DNA from 3 places in the Streptomyces sp. NPDC107654 genome. Region 3 is predicted to be linked to each of the others. Evidence: predicted binding sites of a transcription regulator. Region 3 holds the regulator's gene; each other region holds the start of a gene.

The links. The regulator HrcA, encoded in region 3, represses chaperone genes, less so after heat shock. The targets are predictions, from matches to a motif close to TTNGCACTCNGNNNNNCNGAGTGCNAA.
Region 1: a site for HrcA is predicted at 1,978-2,004, ahead of groL (chaperonin GroEL). Genes of this name have one in related genera too.
Region 2: a site for HrcA is predicted at 2,476-2,502, ahead of groES (co-chaperone GroES). Genes of this name have one in related genera too.

The regions. Positions count from the first base shown of each region.
Region 1 covers NZ_JBVKBI010000020.1:20,263-25,912, reverse strand. Annotated here, with positions in the region: gene thrC (threonine synthase) at 1-792, shown strand, start outside; gene ACZ7N4_RS28785 (MoaD/ThiS family protein) at 940-1,215, shown strand; gene ACZ7N4_RS28780 (cold-shock protein) at 1,664-1,867, shown strand; gene groL (chaperonin GroEL) at 2,168-3,790, shown strand; gene ACZ7N4_RS28770 (Uma2 family endonuclease) at 3,886-4,566, opposite strand; gene ACZ7N4_RS28765 (hypothetical protein) at 4,626-5,528, opposite strand.
Region 2 covers NZ_JBVKBI010000004.1:24,770-30,419, forward strand. Annotated here, with positions in the region: gene ACZ7N4_RS08400 (class I SAM-dependent methyltransferase) at 1-524, opposite strand, end outside; gene ACZ7N4_RS08405 (polysaccharide deacetylase family protein) at 615-1,526, shown strand; gene ACZ7N4_RS08410 (polysaccharide deacetylase family protein) at 1,523-2,338, shown strand; gene groES (co-chaperone GroES) at 2,650-2,958, shown strand; gene groL (chaperonin GroEL) at 3,078-4,703, shown strand; gene ACZ7N4_RS08425 (hypothetical protein) at 4,819-5,091, opposite strand; gene ACZ7N4_RS08430 (contact-dependent growth inhibition system immunity protein) at 5,235-5,650, opposite strand, start outside.
Region 3 covers NZ_JBVKBI010000002.1:113,542-119,191, reverse strand. Annotated here, with positions in the region: gene ACZ7N4_RS03670 (DUF3097 domain-containing protein) at 1-626, opposite strand, end outside; gene ACZ7N4_RS03665 (MBL fold metallo-hydrolase) at 896-1,618, opposite strand; gene hrcA (heat-inducible transcriptional repressor HrcA) at 1,782-2,798, shown strand; gene dnaJ (molecular chaperone DnaJ) at 2,799-3,935, shown strand; gene ACZ7N4_RS03650 (nitronate monooxygenase) at 4,069-5,145, shown strand; gene ACZ7N4_RS03645 (16S rRNA (uracil(1498)-N(3))-methyltransferase) at 5,142-5,650, shown strand, end outside.

The DNA.
Region 1 (5,650 bases), on a different contig from region 3:
GCCGGCTTCCGCTCCTGCGTGTTCATCCCGCACGACCTGGAACAGGGCAAGGTCGTCATGGCCGCGGTCTACGGCGGTGAGCTGGTCGGCATCGAGGGCAACTACGACGACGTGAACCGCTTCTGCTCCGAGCTGATCGGCGACCCGGCCGGCGAGGGCTGGGGCTTCGTCAACGTCAACCTGCGGCCGTACTACGCGGAGGGCTCCAAGACCCTCGCGTACGAGATCGCCGAGCAGCTGGGCTGGCGCCTGCCCGACCAGCTGGTCGTCCCGATCGCCTCCGGCTCCCAGCTCACGAAGATCGACAAGGGCCTGCAGGAGCTGATCAGGCTGGGCCTGGTCGAGGACAGGCCTTACAAGATCTTCGGGGCGCAGGCCGAGGGCTGTTCCCCGGTGTCCACCGCCTTCAAGGCCGGGCACGACGTGGTCCGCCCGCAGAAGCCGGACACCATCGCCAAGTCCCTGGCCATCGGCAACCCGGCCGACGGCCCGTACGTCCTGGACATCGCCCGCCGCACCGGCGGTGCCGTGGAGGACGTGACGGACGCGGAGATCGTGGACGCCATCAAGCTGCTGGCCCGCACCGAGGGCGTCTTCGCCGAGACGGCCGGCGGTGTGACCGTCGGCGTCACCCGCAAGCTGCTCGAGGCGGGCCTGCTGGACCCGGCGAAGACCACGGTCGTCCTCAACACCGGCGACGGCCTGAAGACCCTGGACGCGGTGGCCGGGACCGGCCTGACCGCCACCATCCGCCCGAGCCTGGACTCCTTCCGCGAGGCCGGCCTCGCATGACGGGCGCCGCGCCGGCAGGCCGCACCCACCCCGCGGGCGGTGGGGGCCGGTCGCGCCGGCGCGGCGGCAGCCGCACACTCGTCACAGCCCCGCGCCCCCGGGGCACCGCCCCGCCGTACCCGTGAACCCGACCGGAGGTCTCACCGCATGAGCGTGAACGTTCGCATCCCCACCATCCTGCGCACCTACACCGGCGGGCAGGCCGAGGTCACCGCCGAGGGCGCGACGCTCGCCGAGGTCATCGCCGACCTGGAGAAGAACCACACGGGCATCGCCGCGCGCGTGCTGGACGACCAGGGCAGGCTGCGCCGCTTCGTGAACGTGTACGTCAACGACGACGACGTCCGTTTCGAGCAGGGTCTGGAGACGGTGACCCCGGACGGTGCCGGCGTGTCGATCATTCCGGCGGTCGCGGGCGGCTGAGCCGTCCATATGTCCGCTCATTACCGTCGGTAACATCGATTACCGAGTGTCCGTCGGATTGCCCTCTCCGTGAGAGAAGCGGAGGGGGCAATTCTGTGTGATTGAGCGCGGTAGAGTTGGGGAACACGGCCGGGACCTCCGGGCCGCGGGCCCAGAAAACATGCCGCGTGCCCCGACAAGAAGTAGCCAAAGTGTGCGGGTCCTCTGTGGCTTTTGCGGCTTTTATGGGGCCCGACTTGCCCGGGATTCGGGTGAATTCTCCCCAGATTCCTGACCTCTCGCGTCCAGAATTCTCGTCCGATTGACCTGTTGCAGACGGCAGTTGGACAGATACATTCAGCCGCGGTCGACGCGTTCCGGCGCACGCCCCCGGCCAATGGGGGGTGAGGTCTGACCCGGGTCCGCGAAGTGTGGATCTGTGCAAGGGCCAGTAATAGGGGAGTTAGGCATGGCTCAGGGCACCGTCAAGTGGTTCAACGCGGAGAAGGGGTACGGCTTCATCGCGGTCGACGGTGGTGCGGACGTCTTCGTCCACTACAGCGCCATTCAGATGGACGGCTACCGCACCCTGGAAGAGGGCCAGCGGGTCGAGTTCGAGATCTCGCAGGGCCAGAAGGGCCCGCAGGCCGACATGGTTCGCGTCACCGCCTGAACGTTTCTTGTCCGAAGGGCCCGCACCTCGCAGAGGGTGCGGGCCCTTCGCCGTACCCCGGACGGCTCTGTTCGCGGGCGGCGGACGGGGACGCCGTACCCCGCAGGGCGCTTGCACTCGACCATGCCGAGTGCTAATCATTGGCGTTAGCACTCTGAAGGTGAGAGTGACAGCGAAGGACCGGGTCGGTGAGGCCCGCAGGCCGTGTGGTGCAAGGGACCACGAGGCCGGCGAGCCGTCCGTCGCGGGCGCGGGCGCGGTCCGAAGGAATCACCCCCAGTCCTGGAGGGACCACTTCACATGGCCAAGATCATCGCGTTCGACGAGGAGGCGCGGCGCGGCCTCGAGCGCGGCATGAACCAGCTCGCGGACGCCGTGAAGGTGACGCTGGGCCCCAAGGGCCGCAACGTCGTCCTCGAGAAGAAGTGGGGCGCCCCCACGATCACCAACGATGGTGTCTCCATCGCCAAGGAGATCGAGCTCGAGGACCCGTACGAGAAGATCGGCGCCGAGCTGGTCAAGGAAGTCGCGAAGAAGACGGACGACGTCGCCGGTGACGGCACGACGACCGCGACCGTCCTGGCCCAGGCCCTGGTCAAGGAAGGCCTGCGCAACGTCGCCGCCGGCGCCAACCCGATGGCCCTGAAGCGCGGCATCGAGAAGGCCGTCGAGGCCGTCTCCGCCGCCCTGCTGGAGCAGGCGAAGGACGTCGAGACCAAGGAGCAGATCGCCTCCACCGCGTCCATCTCCGCCGCCGACACCCAGATCGGCGAGCTCATCGCCGAGGCCATGGACAAGGTCGGCAAGGAAGGCGTCATCACCGTCGAGGAGAGCAACACCTTCGGCCTGGAGCTCGAGCTCACCGAGGGCATGCGCTTCGACAAGGGCTACATCTCCGCCTACTTCGCGACCGACATGGAGCGCATGGAGGCGGTGCTCGAGGACCCGTACATCCTCATCGCCAACTCCAAGATCTCCTCGGTCAAGGACCTGCTCCCGCTCCTGGAGAAGGTCATGCAGTCGGGCAAGCCGCTGCTGATCATCGCCGAGGACGTCGAGGGCGAGGCCCTGTCGACCCTGGTCGTCAACAAGATCCGCGGCACCTTCAAGTCCGTCGCCGTCAAGGCCCCGGGCTTCGGCGACCGCCGCAAGGCCATGCTCGGCGACATCGCCATCCTCACGGGCGGCGAGGTCATCTCCGAGGAGGTCGGCCTCAAGCTGGAGAACGCGACCCTGGACCTCCTGGGCCGCGCCCGCAAGGTCGTCATCACCAAGGACGAGACCACCATCGTCGACGGTGCCGGCTCCTCCGAGCAGGTCAACGGCCGCGTGAACCAGATCCGCGCCGAGATCGAGAACAGCGACTCCGACTACGACCGCGAGAAGCTCCAGGAGCGCCTGGCGAAGCTCGCGGGCGGCGTGGCCGTCATCAAGGCCGGTGCCGCCACCGAGGTGGAGCTGAAGGAGCGCAAGCACCGCATCGAGGACGCCGTCCGCAACGCCAAGGCGGCCGTCGAGGAGGGCATCGTCGCCGGTGGTGGCGTGGCCCTGCTGCAGGCCTCCCAGGTCTTCGAGAAGCTGGAGCTGGAGGGTGACGAGGCGACCGGCGCCAACGCCGTGCGCATCGCCCTGGAGGCCCCGCTGAAGCAGATCGCCGTCAACGCCGGCCTCGAGGGCGGCGTCGTGGTGGAGAAGGTCCGCAACCTCACCCCGGGCCACGGCCTCAACGCCGCGACCGGCGAGTACGTCGACCTGGTCGCCGAGGGCATCATCGACCCGGCGAAGGTGACCCGTTCCGCGCTGCAGAACGCCGCCTCCATCGCCGCGCTGTTCCTCACCACCGAGGCCGTCATCGCCGACAAGCCGGAGAAGGCCGCCGCGCCGGCCGGCGGCGGCATGCCGGGCGGTGACATGGACTTCTGATCGACCTGAGGGTTGATCGCCTGTCCTGCGAACCGAGGGCGGCACGTCCAGCTTCCGGCTGGGGGTGCCGCCCTCGGGCGTTTACGGGCTCCGGCTCAGTCGGCGTAGTCCTTGAGCTTGTCCGTGTCGAGGGTGATGCCCACGGGCGGCGGCAGTTCGACGGTGGCGCCCCAGGGGTGGGTGGAGCACTGGAGGTAACGCCCGTCCTTCGGTTCGCTGTACACGCTGACCACGCGGCTGTCACGGTCGATGAGGAGGTAGACGGGGATCTCGGCCGCCGCGTACCCCACCGGCTTGTCGACGCGGTCGCGCTGGTCGGTGTCGCGGTCGTGGGAGGTGATCTCCACGGCCATGAGGGCGCCGTCGGTCTCGGACCAGTTGCCGTGTCCCTTGAAGTGACCCACGGGCGCGAGGAAGCCGTCCGTGATGGCACGTCCCTTGCGGTACGCCTCGGCCTTGACGCCTCGCTCGGGCATGAGGTTCAGCTCCGGGCGCTGCTGCATGCACTGACGTAGCAGCCACATGAAGATCTCGCCGTGGTTGCCGTCCGGCATGGCCTTGACCACTACCTTTCCGTTGACGTACTCGAGCCGCACGGTTTCGGGGGCTGCGGCGGCCAGTTCCTCGAACTCCTCCACGTCGAGCGGACCGTGCCGGACGCACAGCCTCCCGCCCAGGAACTCCAGCCGGTTCCGCAGCTCCCTCGGAGCCCTGCGGACGAGTTCCTCGAAGTCCTCGACGGACATCTGCGGGCGTTCTTCAGTGTCAGGGGTCATGGCGTCGCCTCCTCCCCTCCATCGTGCCCCCGCGTGGTCATGTCGGACCGTGGAAGCCGTCATACGTGTGTCCTCTCGTGTCGTCGCAGGGACATCGCAGCCCGGATCTCACCTGCGCGGGCGTGGACCGTGGGGGTCGGCAGGGGCGTACGGGGGTGAGCGGGGGCGCGTTCACCCCGGCACCGTCTGCACACGCCCCCGGGCAGCGCCTCCGGCAGCCCCGGCACTCCGCACTCCGCGCACTCCAGGACCCGGCGGGGCGGCCGGGGGACGGGTGCCGGTGCCGGTTCCGGGGGGATCTTGGTGGCGAGGCGGTGTCGGACGAGGGCGGCGGGGTGGTGGACGGAGGCGGGCAGGCCCTCGGTCAGGGTGCGGATCACGCCCTCGTCGGTGGCCCCGCGTGCGAACCACTCCGTCAGCAGCGGGGCGAGCGCGGCGCAGTCGGCGGCGGAGAGGGAGAGGACCGGGGCCGTGCGCCCCAGGGCGGCGAGCAGGACGTGGGCGCGGGAGCGGGTGGGACGGGCGCGGTCGCCCGGTGTCCCCGGCGGCGGCTCCGGCTCCGGTACGTCGCCTCGGGTGAACCTCGCCCACCAGCCGTCGTCGCGTGCCGTACGGGACCACCACGATCGGGTGATCCAGCGGAAGCCGCCTGTCTCCGTGTCCAGCCGCTCCCGTCCCCGCCTCAAGTGCCCGGCCCGCTGCAGGCGATTGAGGGCGGTGCGGAGGGCGCACTGGCCGTAGGGGAGGTGTTTGGCCAGCGTCTTCACGGAGATGTCGGAGCCGTCGGGCAGCCGGTCGATGTAGGCGGCGACGGCGGCTTCGCGGGGCGGGAGGTGAGTGAAGTCGTGCTTGGTACGACGGAGTTGGTCGGGCGCGGAGCGCTTGCCGTAACCCGGGTTGGACATCGGGTGCGGGGAGACGTGCGCGGGGAGGGAGGCAGCACTAAGCTTGGCTTCAGCCATGGGATCGGGGCCGTTCCGGTCTCGTCGGTCAAGCCCCCGCAGGTGTTGCCGCACCGGGCGGGGGCTGTTCGTTATGCGGGCACGCTAGAGCGTCGTGACTGTGTGTCGCAAGTCGAACGCGT
Region 2 (5,650 bases), on a different contig from region 3:
CCCCGCCCGCCCCGGCGCGCCGGGTCCACGAACACCGCGTCGTACCCGGCGGTGTCCACCTCGGTGACGTCGGCCTCGCGCACCTCGATCAGGGCGGTCAGCCCCAGCGCCTCGGCGTTGGCCCGGGCCGCCGCCGCCGTCAGCGGGTCCCGGTCCACGGCCAGCACCCGGATCCCGGCCCGCGCCATCGCGATCGCGTCCCCGCCGATCCCGCAGCACAGGTCGGCGACGGAGGCCACGCCCAGCTCCCGCAGCCGCCGCGCCCGGTACGCCGCCACGCTCGCCCGCGTCGACTGCTCGACCCCGTTCGGGGTGAAGAACATCCGCCCGGCGTCCTCGGCACCGAACTTCGCCACCGCCCGCTGCCGCAGCCGGGCCTGGCCGAGCGCGGCCGAGACCAGCTCGGCCGGGTGCTCACGGCGCAGCCGGGTGGCCACGGCCAGCTCCTGCGCGGGCTCGGTGTCGCGCACCTCGTCGAGGAGGGCGCGGCCTTCGGGGGTGAGGAGCGGTGCGAGGTCGTTCACCGGGTCATTGTGGGCCAGTCGGTGGATGGTGCGCCTCCGGCGGCGGTGTCGGCCGGGGTCGAGGGCCGGGGCCTGGGAGGATCCGGCACCATGCGAGCAGTAGTACAAAATGACAAAAGTCGGGCGCGGTTGCGGCGTCTGGCGCTCGGCGGAGGAGCCGCCGCATGCGCCACCGTCGCCCTGCTCTCCGGCTGTGCCGGACCCGACGCCGTACGCCCCGCACCCGGCCGGGGCGGCCCCGCCCAGCCCCAGGACCCGGCGGCGCGCCGGGCCGCCGAACACGCCCGGCTGACCGCCGCGGCCCGGCGCTGGGGGCTGGACCAGGTCCCGCTGACCCCTCCGCCGCCGCCCATGGTCAAGCCGCGGATCGGCGCCCGCGACGGATTCGAGGTGGACCACCAGGAGGACTGGGACCTGCCGCCCGTCTTCACCACGGTCCCCACCCGGCACAAGGTCGTCTTCCTGACGATCGACGACGGTGCCGAGAAGGACCCCCGGTTCCTCGCCATGATGCGGGAGCTGAAGGTCCCGTACACCGCCTTCCTCAGCAACTACCTGGTGAAGGACGACTACGGCTACTTCCGCAGGATGCGCTCCTACGGCAACACCCTCAACAACCACACCCTGCACCACCCCTACCTGCCGGGCCTGACCTACGAGGAGCAGAAGGACGAGATCTGCGGCATGCAGGCCGTCATGAAGAAGGAGTTCGGCAAGGCGCCCACCGTCTTCCGGCCGCCGTACGGCAACTACAACCAGGACACCCTGGTCGCCGCGAAGGAGTGCGGCATCAGGTACGCGCCCATCTGGAACGAGGAGGTCTTCGTCGACCACTGGGAGTACCGCGAGGACGACCGGCGGCTGCGCCCCGGCGACATCGTCCTCACCCATTTCCGCGGCCGGGACGACTGGGACGGCACGATGGTGGACGACATGCGCCGCTTCCTGAACAAGGTCACGCGCGAGGGCTACGCCGTGGCCCGCCTGGAGGACTACCTGTGAGGCGCCTGCGGGGCCCTGCCGCGGTCATCGCCACGGCCCTGCTCCTCACGGGCTGCGCCCAGTCCGTCGACCCCATCGAACGCCTCGGCAAGAAGGCCGCCGAAGGGGCACGCCCGCGCACCACCGGCCCCGGTCGCGCCTACCGCGCCTGGGGCCTGACCCGCCCGCTCGCCCGCTCCCCGGTGCCCCCGGCCCACCCGCTCGCCGACCGCCCCGCGGCCCACGGCCTGCCCCGGGTCCTCGACCACGTCCCCACCCGCGACCCGGTCGTCTTCCTCACCTACGACGACGGCTCCGACCGCGACCCCCGCTTCGCCGACATGGTCCGCGACCTCCGCCTCCCGGTCACCCTGTTCCTCACCGACAGCGTCGCCGCCCCCGGATACGGCCACTTCGCCCGGCTGCACGCGCTCGGCGCCGGCATCGAGAACCACACCCTCGACCACCGGGCGCCGGCCGGACTGCCGTACGCCGGCCAGCGCGCCGGGATCTGCGGCCAGCAGGACCGCCTCCGCGCCCGCCTCGGCGTCCGCCCCCGCCTCTTCCGCCCGCCCTACGGCTCCTACGACCGCACCACCCTGCGCGCGGCGGCCGGCTGCGGCATCTCCGCGCTCGTCCTGTGGCGCGCCGCCCTCACCCCGGCGGGCCTCGCCTACACCCACGGCCCCCACCGTCTGCGCCCCGGCGACATCGTCCTCGTGGGCCCCGACGAGACCCCGGGCCCACCGCTGCGGGACCGCACGGTACGGGTGCTGAGGGAGGTGCAGGGGGAGGGGCTGACGGTGGGACGGCTGGAGGACTACCTGGGCTGACCACGGCGGACGAGCGGATCCGGCGGGGGACGGCGGGGGCAGCCTGGACAGCGAGTGGCAGCGGGGCGACACCGGGCCTACACCGGGCCGCCGGGGCACCCGCGCGCGCCGTTCCCGGCCGACGCGCCGCACGGCAATTGGCACTCCGCTTGACCGAGTGCTAATCCCGGTCATAGTCTCGGCTCTGGCACTCCCCCCTGGAGAGTGCCAACAAACGCGACGGGCAGGTCCGGCACCCGCGACGACGGATCCACCTGGTCGCCACCTCAGACAGTTAACCCCGTGAGATCTCCGAAGGGGGAGGTCGGATCGTGACGACCGCCAGCTCCAAGGTTGCCATCAAGCCGCTTGAGGACCGCATCGTGGTCCAGCCGCTGGACGCCGAGCAGACCACGGCCTCTGGCCTGGTCATTCCGGACACCGCGAAGGAGAAGCCCCAGGAGGGCGCCGTCCTCGCCGTGGGCCCGGGCCGGTTCGAGAACGGCGAGCGTCTGCCGCTCGACGTGAAGGTCGGCGACGTCGTCCTCTACAGCAAGTACGGCGGCACCGAGGTGAAGTACAACGGCGACGAGTACCTCGTCCTCTCGGCTCGCGACGTGCTCGCGATCATCGAGAAGTAATCACCTCAAGCGACTCTCTGCTTGAAGCTGCGCCCCTGGCCCCCGCGAATCGATAAGAAGCCGGGCGCCCGGGGCGCGGCGTTTTTCACCCACAGATTTCCGAGAGGGCTCCCGCTGCCATGGCGAAGATCCTGAAGTTCGACGAGGACGCCCGTCGCGCCCTTGAGCGCGGCGTCAACAAGCTTGCCGACACGGTCAAGGTGACGATCGGCCCCCGCGGCCGCAACGTCGTCATCGACAAGAAGTTCGGCGCTCCGACCATCACCAACGACGGTGTCACGATCGCCCGCGAGGTCGAGATCGAGGACCCGTACGAGAACCTCGGCGCCCAGCTGGTGAAGGAGGTGGCGACCAAGACCAACGACATCGCTGGTGACGGCACCACCACCGCCACGGTCCTCGCCCAGGCGCTGGTCCGCGAGGGTCTGAAGAACGTCGCCGCGGGTGCCTCCCCGGCCGCCCTGAAGAAGGGCATCGACGCCGCGGTCAAGGCCGTCTCCGAGGATCTGCTGGCCTCCGCCCGCCCGATCGACGAGAAGTCCGACATCGCCGCCGTCGCCGCGCTGTCCGCCCAGGACCAGCAGGTCGGCGAGCTGATCGCCGAGGCGATGGACAAGGTCGGCAAGGACGGTGTCATCACCGTCGAGGAGTCCAACACCTTCGGTCTGGAGCTGGACTTCACCGAGGGCATGGCCTTCGACAAGGGCTACCTGTCGCCGTACTTCGTGACGGACCAGGAGCGCATGGAGGCCGTCCTCGACGAGCCGTACATCCTCATCACCCAGGGCAAGATCGGCGCCATCGCGGACCTGCTGCCGCTGCTGGAGAAGGTCATCCAGGCCGGCTCCTCCAAGCCGCTGCTGATCATCGCCGAGGACGTCGAGGGCGAGGCCCTGTCGACCCTGGTCGTCAACAAGATCCGCGGCACCTTCAACGCCGTCGCGGTGAAGGCTCCCGGCTTCGGCGACCGCCGCAAGGCGATGCTGCAGGACATGGCCGTCCTCACCGGCGCCACCGTCATCTCCGAGGAGGTCGGCCTCAAGCTCGACCAGGTCGGCCTCGACGTGCTCGGCTCCGCCCGCCGCGTCACCGTCACCAAGGACGACACCACGATCGTCGACGGCGCCGGCAAGTCCGAGGACGTCCACGGCCGCGTCGCCCAGATCAAGGCCGAGATCGAGAACACCGACTCCGACTGGGACCGCGAGAAGCTCCAGGAGCGCCTCGCGAAGCTGGCCGGCGGCGTGTGCGTGATCAAGGTCGGCGCCGCCACCGAGGTGGAGCTGAAGGAGAAGAAGCACCGTCTGGAGGACGCCATCTCCGCGACCCGCGCCGCGGTCGAGGAGGGCATCGTCTCCGGTGGTGGCTCCGCCCTGGTCCACGCCTCCAAGGTCCTGGACGGCAACCTGGACAAGACCGGCGACGAGGCCACCGGTGTCGCGGTCGTCCGCAACGCCGTGGTCGAGCCGCTGCGCTGGATCGGCGAGAACGCCGGCCAGGAGGGCTACGTCATCGTCTCCAAGGTCAAGGACCTGGAGAAGGGGCAGGGCTACAACGCCGCCACCGGCGAGTACGGCGACCTGATCAAGGCCGGCGTCATCGACCCGGTCAAGGTCACCCGCTCCGCCCTGGAGAACGCCGCCTCCATCGCCTCCCTGCTGCTCACGACCGAGACCCTGGTCGTCGAGAAGAAGGAAGAGGAAGAGCCGGCCGCCGCGGGCCACAGCCACGGTCACGCGCACTGAGCCCGGTGCTGACCTGAACTGAGCCGAGGTGCCCAGTGTCCCTGTGGGGGCGCTGGGCACCGTGCGTTGTGCGGGTGGGCGGCCCGATCCGCGTACTCTGCGCGTCCGTGCCCACCTACAGGGTTCTGACGAACCGTACCGACTCCGTGCGAACCGTATGTGCTTCCTGGTCGTCCGACAGGCGGGCCGCGAGCGTGGCCCCCGCGAACTTGTATCGCCGGGTGTCCACCGCGGGAAGAGTCAGGTCCGGCCCGGCGTCCGCGACAGCCGTACGCCAGGACTCGAGCGTCACGTCGTCGCGTAGACCCACGAAGCGGTCGTCGACGAAGTCCTTCTCCGCGACGCACTGTTCGTGCCGCACGCCCACCGTCTCCCACAGCCACACCACCGTGCTGTCACCTCGCTGACCGGGGGCGGTGCATGGTGTCAGGCTTGCCGGGACGCCGGGACGCCGGGACGCCGGGACGCCGGGCCGAAGTCGGTTGTCAGGCGCAGATCTGTCGGCGCGGGGGCCGGTACCGCCTGCCCCTGTCAGGTCGTGCCTCTCCGCAGGCGGTGAGTGATGATGCCGCGGATGTCGGTGAGCCACTGGCGCAGAGAGACGCCGTCGGGGGGATAGACCATGAGGCCCAAGATCTCCGCGGCACGTTCCAGTTCCTTGTCCGACGATACGCAGGAAAGGAAGTCACGGAGTTCTTGGGCTGCTTCGGTGAGGTATTCAGCCGGATTCCCGTCGAGGTATTCGTCGAGAGCCTCGCGGTGGGACTCGTAGAACCGCGGGTGATCCTGGTGGAAGTAACCACCCAGAAGAGAGCTAAGCTCCGGGAACCGCTTCCTCCATTCCCAGTCGGTCTGTGGAACCCGCGCTTGTTCGTACACGCCGGAGGACCTCGTCCTCTCCAGGTGCGCACGGATGGTCATGAGGCACTGCTCCACGCTGCGCCCGG
Region 3 (5,650 bases):
TGGCCGACGACCAGAGCGTGTTCGCTGGTCACCGACTCCGCGATGCGCCACTCCTTCGTGCCCGGCAGCAGGTGGTCCACCAGGACGCCGAGGCGGGCGTCGGGGCCCGGGGCGAAGTCGGAGACGATGGACGGCAGGTCGTCCACGCCCTCCAGGTACTCCACGACCACGCCCTCGACGCGCAGGTCGTCGCCCCACACCTTCTCGACCAGCTCGGCGTCGTGCCGGCCCTCGACGTAGATGCGGCCGGCGCGGGCCACGCGCGCGCGTGCCCGGGGGACGGCGACGGAGCCGGACGCCGTACGGGTGGGACGTACCGGGGCCGAGGGGGCCGGCCGTACCAGCGTCACCACGCGGCCCTCCAGCAGGAAGCCGCGCGGCTCCAGCGGGAACACCCGGTGCTTGCCGAAGCGGTCCTCCAGGGTCACCGTGCCGGCCTCGCAGCGGATCACCGCCCCGCAGAACCCGGTACCGGGCTCCTCCACCACCAGGCCCGGCTCGGCCGGCACCTCCGGCACGGGCTTCGGCTTCTTCCACGGCGGGGTCAGGTCGGCGGAGTACACACGAGGGCGCGGGCCCGAAGGGCCCTCGTCGGAGGGGTGGCGGCGGGAGACGGGTGGGCGCATTCGGATGACGATAGGAGAACCTGTACGGAGCTGCTCACGACACGCCGGAGATTCGAGCCGAAACGCCGCGCGCCCCGCGGAGGCCCGTCCGCCCCGCGCGGAACCCCCGCGAGCCCCGCACCCGACCCCCGCCGGCCCCGCCGGGGACCCGTCGCGACCTTCGCGCTGAAGGCTCGCCAGCACCGCCCCCGACCCCCCGCCGACCCCGCGCGGAACCGCCACGAGCCCCGCACCCGCCCCCCCCGCTCACCCCGCACCCGCCCCCCGGCTCACCCCACCCCGAACCGCCTCGCCAGCTCGTCCCGCTGTCCGCGTACGAAGCCCGCGTCCACCACCGCCCCGTGACCGGGCACGTACAGTGCGTCCTCGCCGCCCAGGGCCAGGAGGCGGTCGAGGGCGTCCGGCCAGCGGGACGGGACCGCGTCCGGGCCCGCCTGGGGTTCGCCGGACTCCTCCACCAGGTCGCCGCAGAAGACCACCTCCGGATCGCCCGGCACCAGTACCGCCAGGTCGTACGCGGTGTGGCCGGGGCCCACGTTGGCCAGCAGTGCCTGGCGGCCGCCGCCGAGGTCGAGGGTCCACTCGCCGGAGACCAGGTGGCGGGGCGGGACCAGCGCGTCCACGGCCTCGTCCGCGTCGGCCACCGGCAGCCCGTTGCGGACCGCGTCCAGACGCAGCTCGTCGCGCTCGTACGTCAGCGCCGCGTCCGCGCCCACCGCCCCGTACAGCTCCGCCCCCGCGAACGCCGGCGTGCCGAACACGTGGTCGAAGTGGGGATGGGTGAGCGCGAGATGGGTCACACGTCCGCCCGCCAGCTCCTCGGCCCGCGCGCGCACCCGGGCCCCCTCCGCCAGGCTCGAACCGGCGTCCACGAGGAGGGTCGTGCCCTCCCCCAGGACCAGCCCCACCGTGCAGTCCCAGCCGGGCAGCCGGCACCGCCCCACCCCGGCGGTCAGCCGTTCCCACCCCAGCTCTTCCCAAGTCACGGTCATACCCGCGACGCTAGCGGTACGACCCGGTACCGCGGCCCGACCTTGCCCAGTGTGTACCCGACAGCCGTACACTGGGCCGGGGATCGCTGGCACTCGCGTGGGAAGAGTGCCAGGCGACAGGACCCGAAGGGACGAGGGGACGACATGCTGGAGGTGCGCGCGGATGCTGAGTGAACGCAGGCTTCAGGTACTGCGCGCCATCGTCCAGGACTATGTGGGCACCGAGGAGCCGGTCGGGTCGAAGGCCCTGACCGAGCGGCACAACCTCGGCGTCTCCCCGGCGACCGTCCGCAACGACATGGCGGCCCTGGAGGACGAGGGGTACATCGCCCAGCCGCACACCAGCGCGGGGCGCATCCCCACCGACAAGGGCTACCGGCTGTTCGTGGACAAGCTCGCGGGCGTGAAGCCGATGACCGCGCCCGAGCGTCGCGCCATCCAGAACTTCCTGGAGGGCGCCGTCGACCTCGACGACGTCGTGGCGCGGACCGTACGGCTGCTCGCGCAGCTCACCCGGCAGGTCGCCGTCGTGCAGTACCCGTCGCTGACCCGGTCCACGGTCCGGCACGTCGAGCTGCTCTCGCTCGCTCCGGCGCGCGTGATGCTCGTGCTGATCACGGACACCGGCCGGGTCGAGCAGCGCATGGTCGACTGCCCGGCGCCGTTCGGCGAGGCCTCGCTGGCGGATCTGCGGGCGCGGCTGAACAGCCGGGTCGCCGGCCGCCGGTTCGCGGATGTGCCGAAGCTGGTCGAGGACCTGCCGGACGCCTTCGAGCCGGAGGACCGCGGTACGGTCTCCACGGTGCTCTCCACTCTTCTGGAGACACTCGTGGAGGAGAACGAGGAGCGGTTGATGATCGGCGGCACCGCCAATCTGACCCGCTTCGGACATGACTTCCCCCTCACGATCCGGCCCGTCCTGGAGGCACTGGAGGAGCAGGTCGTGCTCCTCAAGCTCCTCGGCGAGGCGAAGGAACCGGGCGTGACCGTGCGCATCGGCCACGAGAACGCCCATGAGGGACTCAACTCAACCTCCGTCGTGTCGGTCGGCTACGGTTCGGGCGGCGAGGCGGTTGCCAAGCTCGGCGTGGTCGGACCGACCCGCATGGACTACCCGGGAACGATGGGAGCGGTACGCGCAGTGGCACGGTACGTCGGACAGATCCTGGCGGAGTCGTAAGTGGCCACGGACTACTACGCCGTTCTCGGCGTGCGCCGCGACGCGTCGCAGGATGAGATCAAGAAGGCGTTCCGTCGGCTCGCGCGCGAGCTGCACCCGGACGTCAACCCCGACCCGAAGACCCAGGAGCGGTTCAAGGAGATCAACGCCGCTTACGAGGTGCTGTCGGACCCGCAGAAGAAGCAGGTCTACGACCTCGGCGGCGATCCGCTCTCCCAGTCGGGCGGGGCCGGCGCGGGCGGTTTCGGCGCCGGCGGCTTCGGCAACTTCTCCGACATCATGGACGCGTTCTTCGGTACGGCGTCGCAGCGCGGGCCGCGCTCGCGCACCCGGCGCGGCCAGGACGCGATGATCCGGATCGAGGTGGAGCTGGACGAGGCGGCCTTCGGGACCACCAAGGACATCCAGGTCGACACCGCGATCGTCTGCAACACCTGCAACGGCGAGGGTGCCGCCCCCGGCACCTCCGCGCAGACGTGTGACATGTGCCGCGGCCGGGGTGAGGTCTCCCAGGTCACCCGGTCCTTCCTGGGCCAGGTCATGACCTCCCGCCCGTGCCCCCAGTGCCAGGGCTTCGGCACGGTCGTGCCGACCCCGTGCCCGGAGTGCGCCGGCGACGGCCGGGTCCGCTCGCGGCGGACCCTGACCGTGAAGATCCCGGCCGGTGTCGACAACGGCACCCGGATCCAGCTCGCCGGCGAGGGCGAGGTCGGCCCCGGCGGCGGTCCGGCCGGCGACCTGTACGTCGAGATCCACGAGCTGCCGCACCCCACGTTCCAGCGGCGCGGCGACGACCTGCACTGCACGGTCACCATCCCGATGACGGCGGCGGCCCTCGGCACCAAGGTGCCGCTGGAGACGCTGGACGGCATGGAGGAGGTCGACATCCGGCCCGGCACCCAGTCCGGCCAGTCGATCCCGCTGCACGGCCGTGGCGTCACGCATCTGCGCGGCGGCGGCCGGGGTGACCTGATCGTGCACGTGGAGGTGACCACCCCGACCAAGCTGGACCCCGAGCAGGAGCGACTGCTGCGCGAGCTGTCCAAGCTGCGCGGCGAGGAGCGGCCGCAGGGACAGTTCCAGCCCGGTCAGCAGGGGCTGTTCTCCCGCCTGAAGGACGCGTTCAACGGGCGCTGATCCCTGACCGTCAACGACTGTCAGGGGGCGCCGAGCGGAGGCGTACGGGGTGCTCCGGTCCCCGTGCGCCAGGGGCCTGTGCCGGGGGAAGCCCGGATTCGGACTTGTACGGAGGACGTGACAACATGCGGTCATGTCCTCCGCGCTGACCGATCTCTTCCCCCAGCCGATCGTGCAGGCCCCCATGGCGGGCGGTGTCTCCGTCCCGCAGCTCGCCGCCGCCGTCTCCGAGGCCGGTGGCCTCGGCTTCCTCGCCGCCGGATACAAGACCGCCGACGGCATGTACCAGGAGATCAAGCAGCTGCGGGGGCTCACCGGCCGCCCGTTCGGCGTGAACGTGTTCATGCCCCAGTCGGACCACGCCGAGTCCGGCGCGGTGGAGGTGTACGCGCACCAGCTGGCCGGCGAGGCCGCCTGGTACGAGACCGAGCTGGGCGACCCGGACAGCGGCCGCGACGACGGCTACGACGCCAAGCTCGCCGTCCTCCTCGACAACCCGGTGCCGGTGGTCTCCTTCCACTTCGGCGTGCCGGCCCGTGAGGTGCTCGACCGGTTCCGCCGGGCCGGGACCCTCACCCTCGTCACCGCCACGACCGCGGAGGAGGCCCGCGCGGTCGAGCGGGCCGGGGCGGACGCGGTGATCGCGCAGGGCGTGGAGGCCGGCGGCCACCAGGGCACCCACCGGGACCTCCCGGAGAACGACGGCTCCGGCATCGGACTGCTGTCGCTGGTCGCGCAGGTGCGGGAGGCCGTACGGATCCCGGTCGTCGCCGCCGGCGGCATCATGCGCGGCAGCCAGATCGCCGCCGTCCTCGCGGCGGGCGCGAGCGCGGCCCAGCTGGGCACCGCCTTCCTCGCCACCCCCGAGTCCGGGGCGCACGCCCTGCACAAACAGGCGCTGACCGACCCCCTGTTCACGCGCACCGAGCTGACCCGTGCCTTCACCGGCCGCCCGGCCCGCGCGCTGGTCAACCGCTTCCTGCGCGAGCACGGCCCCTACGCCCCCGCCGCCTACCCGGAGGTCAGCCACCTCACCGCGCCGCTGCGCAAGGCCGCCGCGAAGGCCGGGGACGCGCAGGGTCTGGCGCTGTGGGCGGGACAGGGGTACCGGATGGCGCGGGAGCTGCCGGCCGGACGGCTGGTGGAGGTGCTGGCGGCGGAACTCGCCGAGGCCGGGACAGCGTTGTCGGCCGGGGGTGGTGCGCGATGACCGCGCCGGTGTTCGTCGTCGACTCGCTGGAGGGCGTGGGCCCCGGCTCCGTCGTCGACGTCCGGGGCCCGGAGGGGCGGCACGCCGTCTCGGTACGGCGGTTGCAGCCGGGCGAGCACGTGGTGCTCACCGACGGCAGGGGCCGGGGCGCGGCCGGGGCCGTCGTCAGCGTGTCCGGGAAGGACCACCTGGTGGTCGAGCCCTCCGAGTTCCCGGTGGAGCCCGAGCCCAGCCCCCGCATCACCGTCGTCCAGGCCCTGCCCAAGGGGGACCGTGGCGAACTGGCCGTGGAGACGATGACGGAGACCGGTGTCGACGCGATCGTGCCCTGGCAGGCGGCCCGCTGCATCACCCAGTGGAAGGGCGAGCGGGGACTGAAGGCGCTCGCCAAGTGGCGGGCCACCGCGCGGGAGGCCGGCAAGCAGTCCCGGCGGCTGCGCTTCCCGGAGGTCGCGGACCTCGCGACCACCAGGCAGGTCGCCGAGCTCCTCGCCGCCGCCGACTT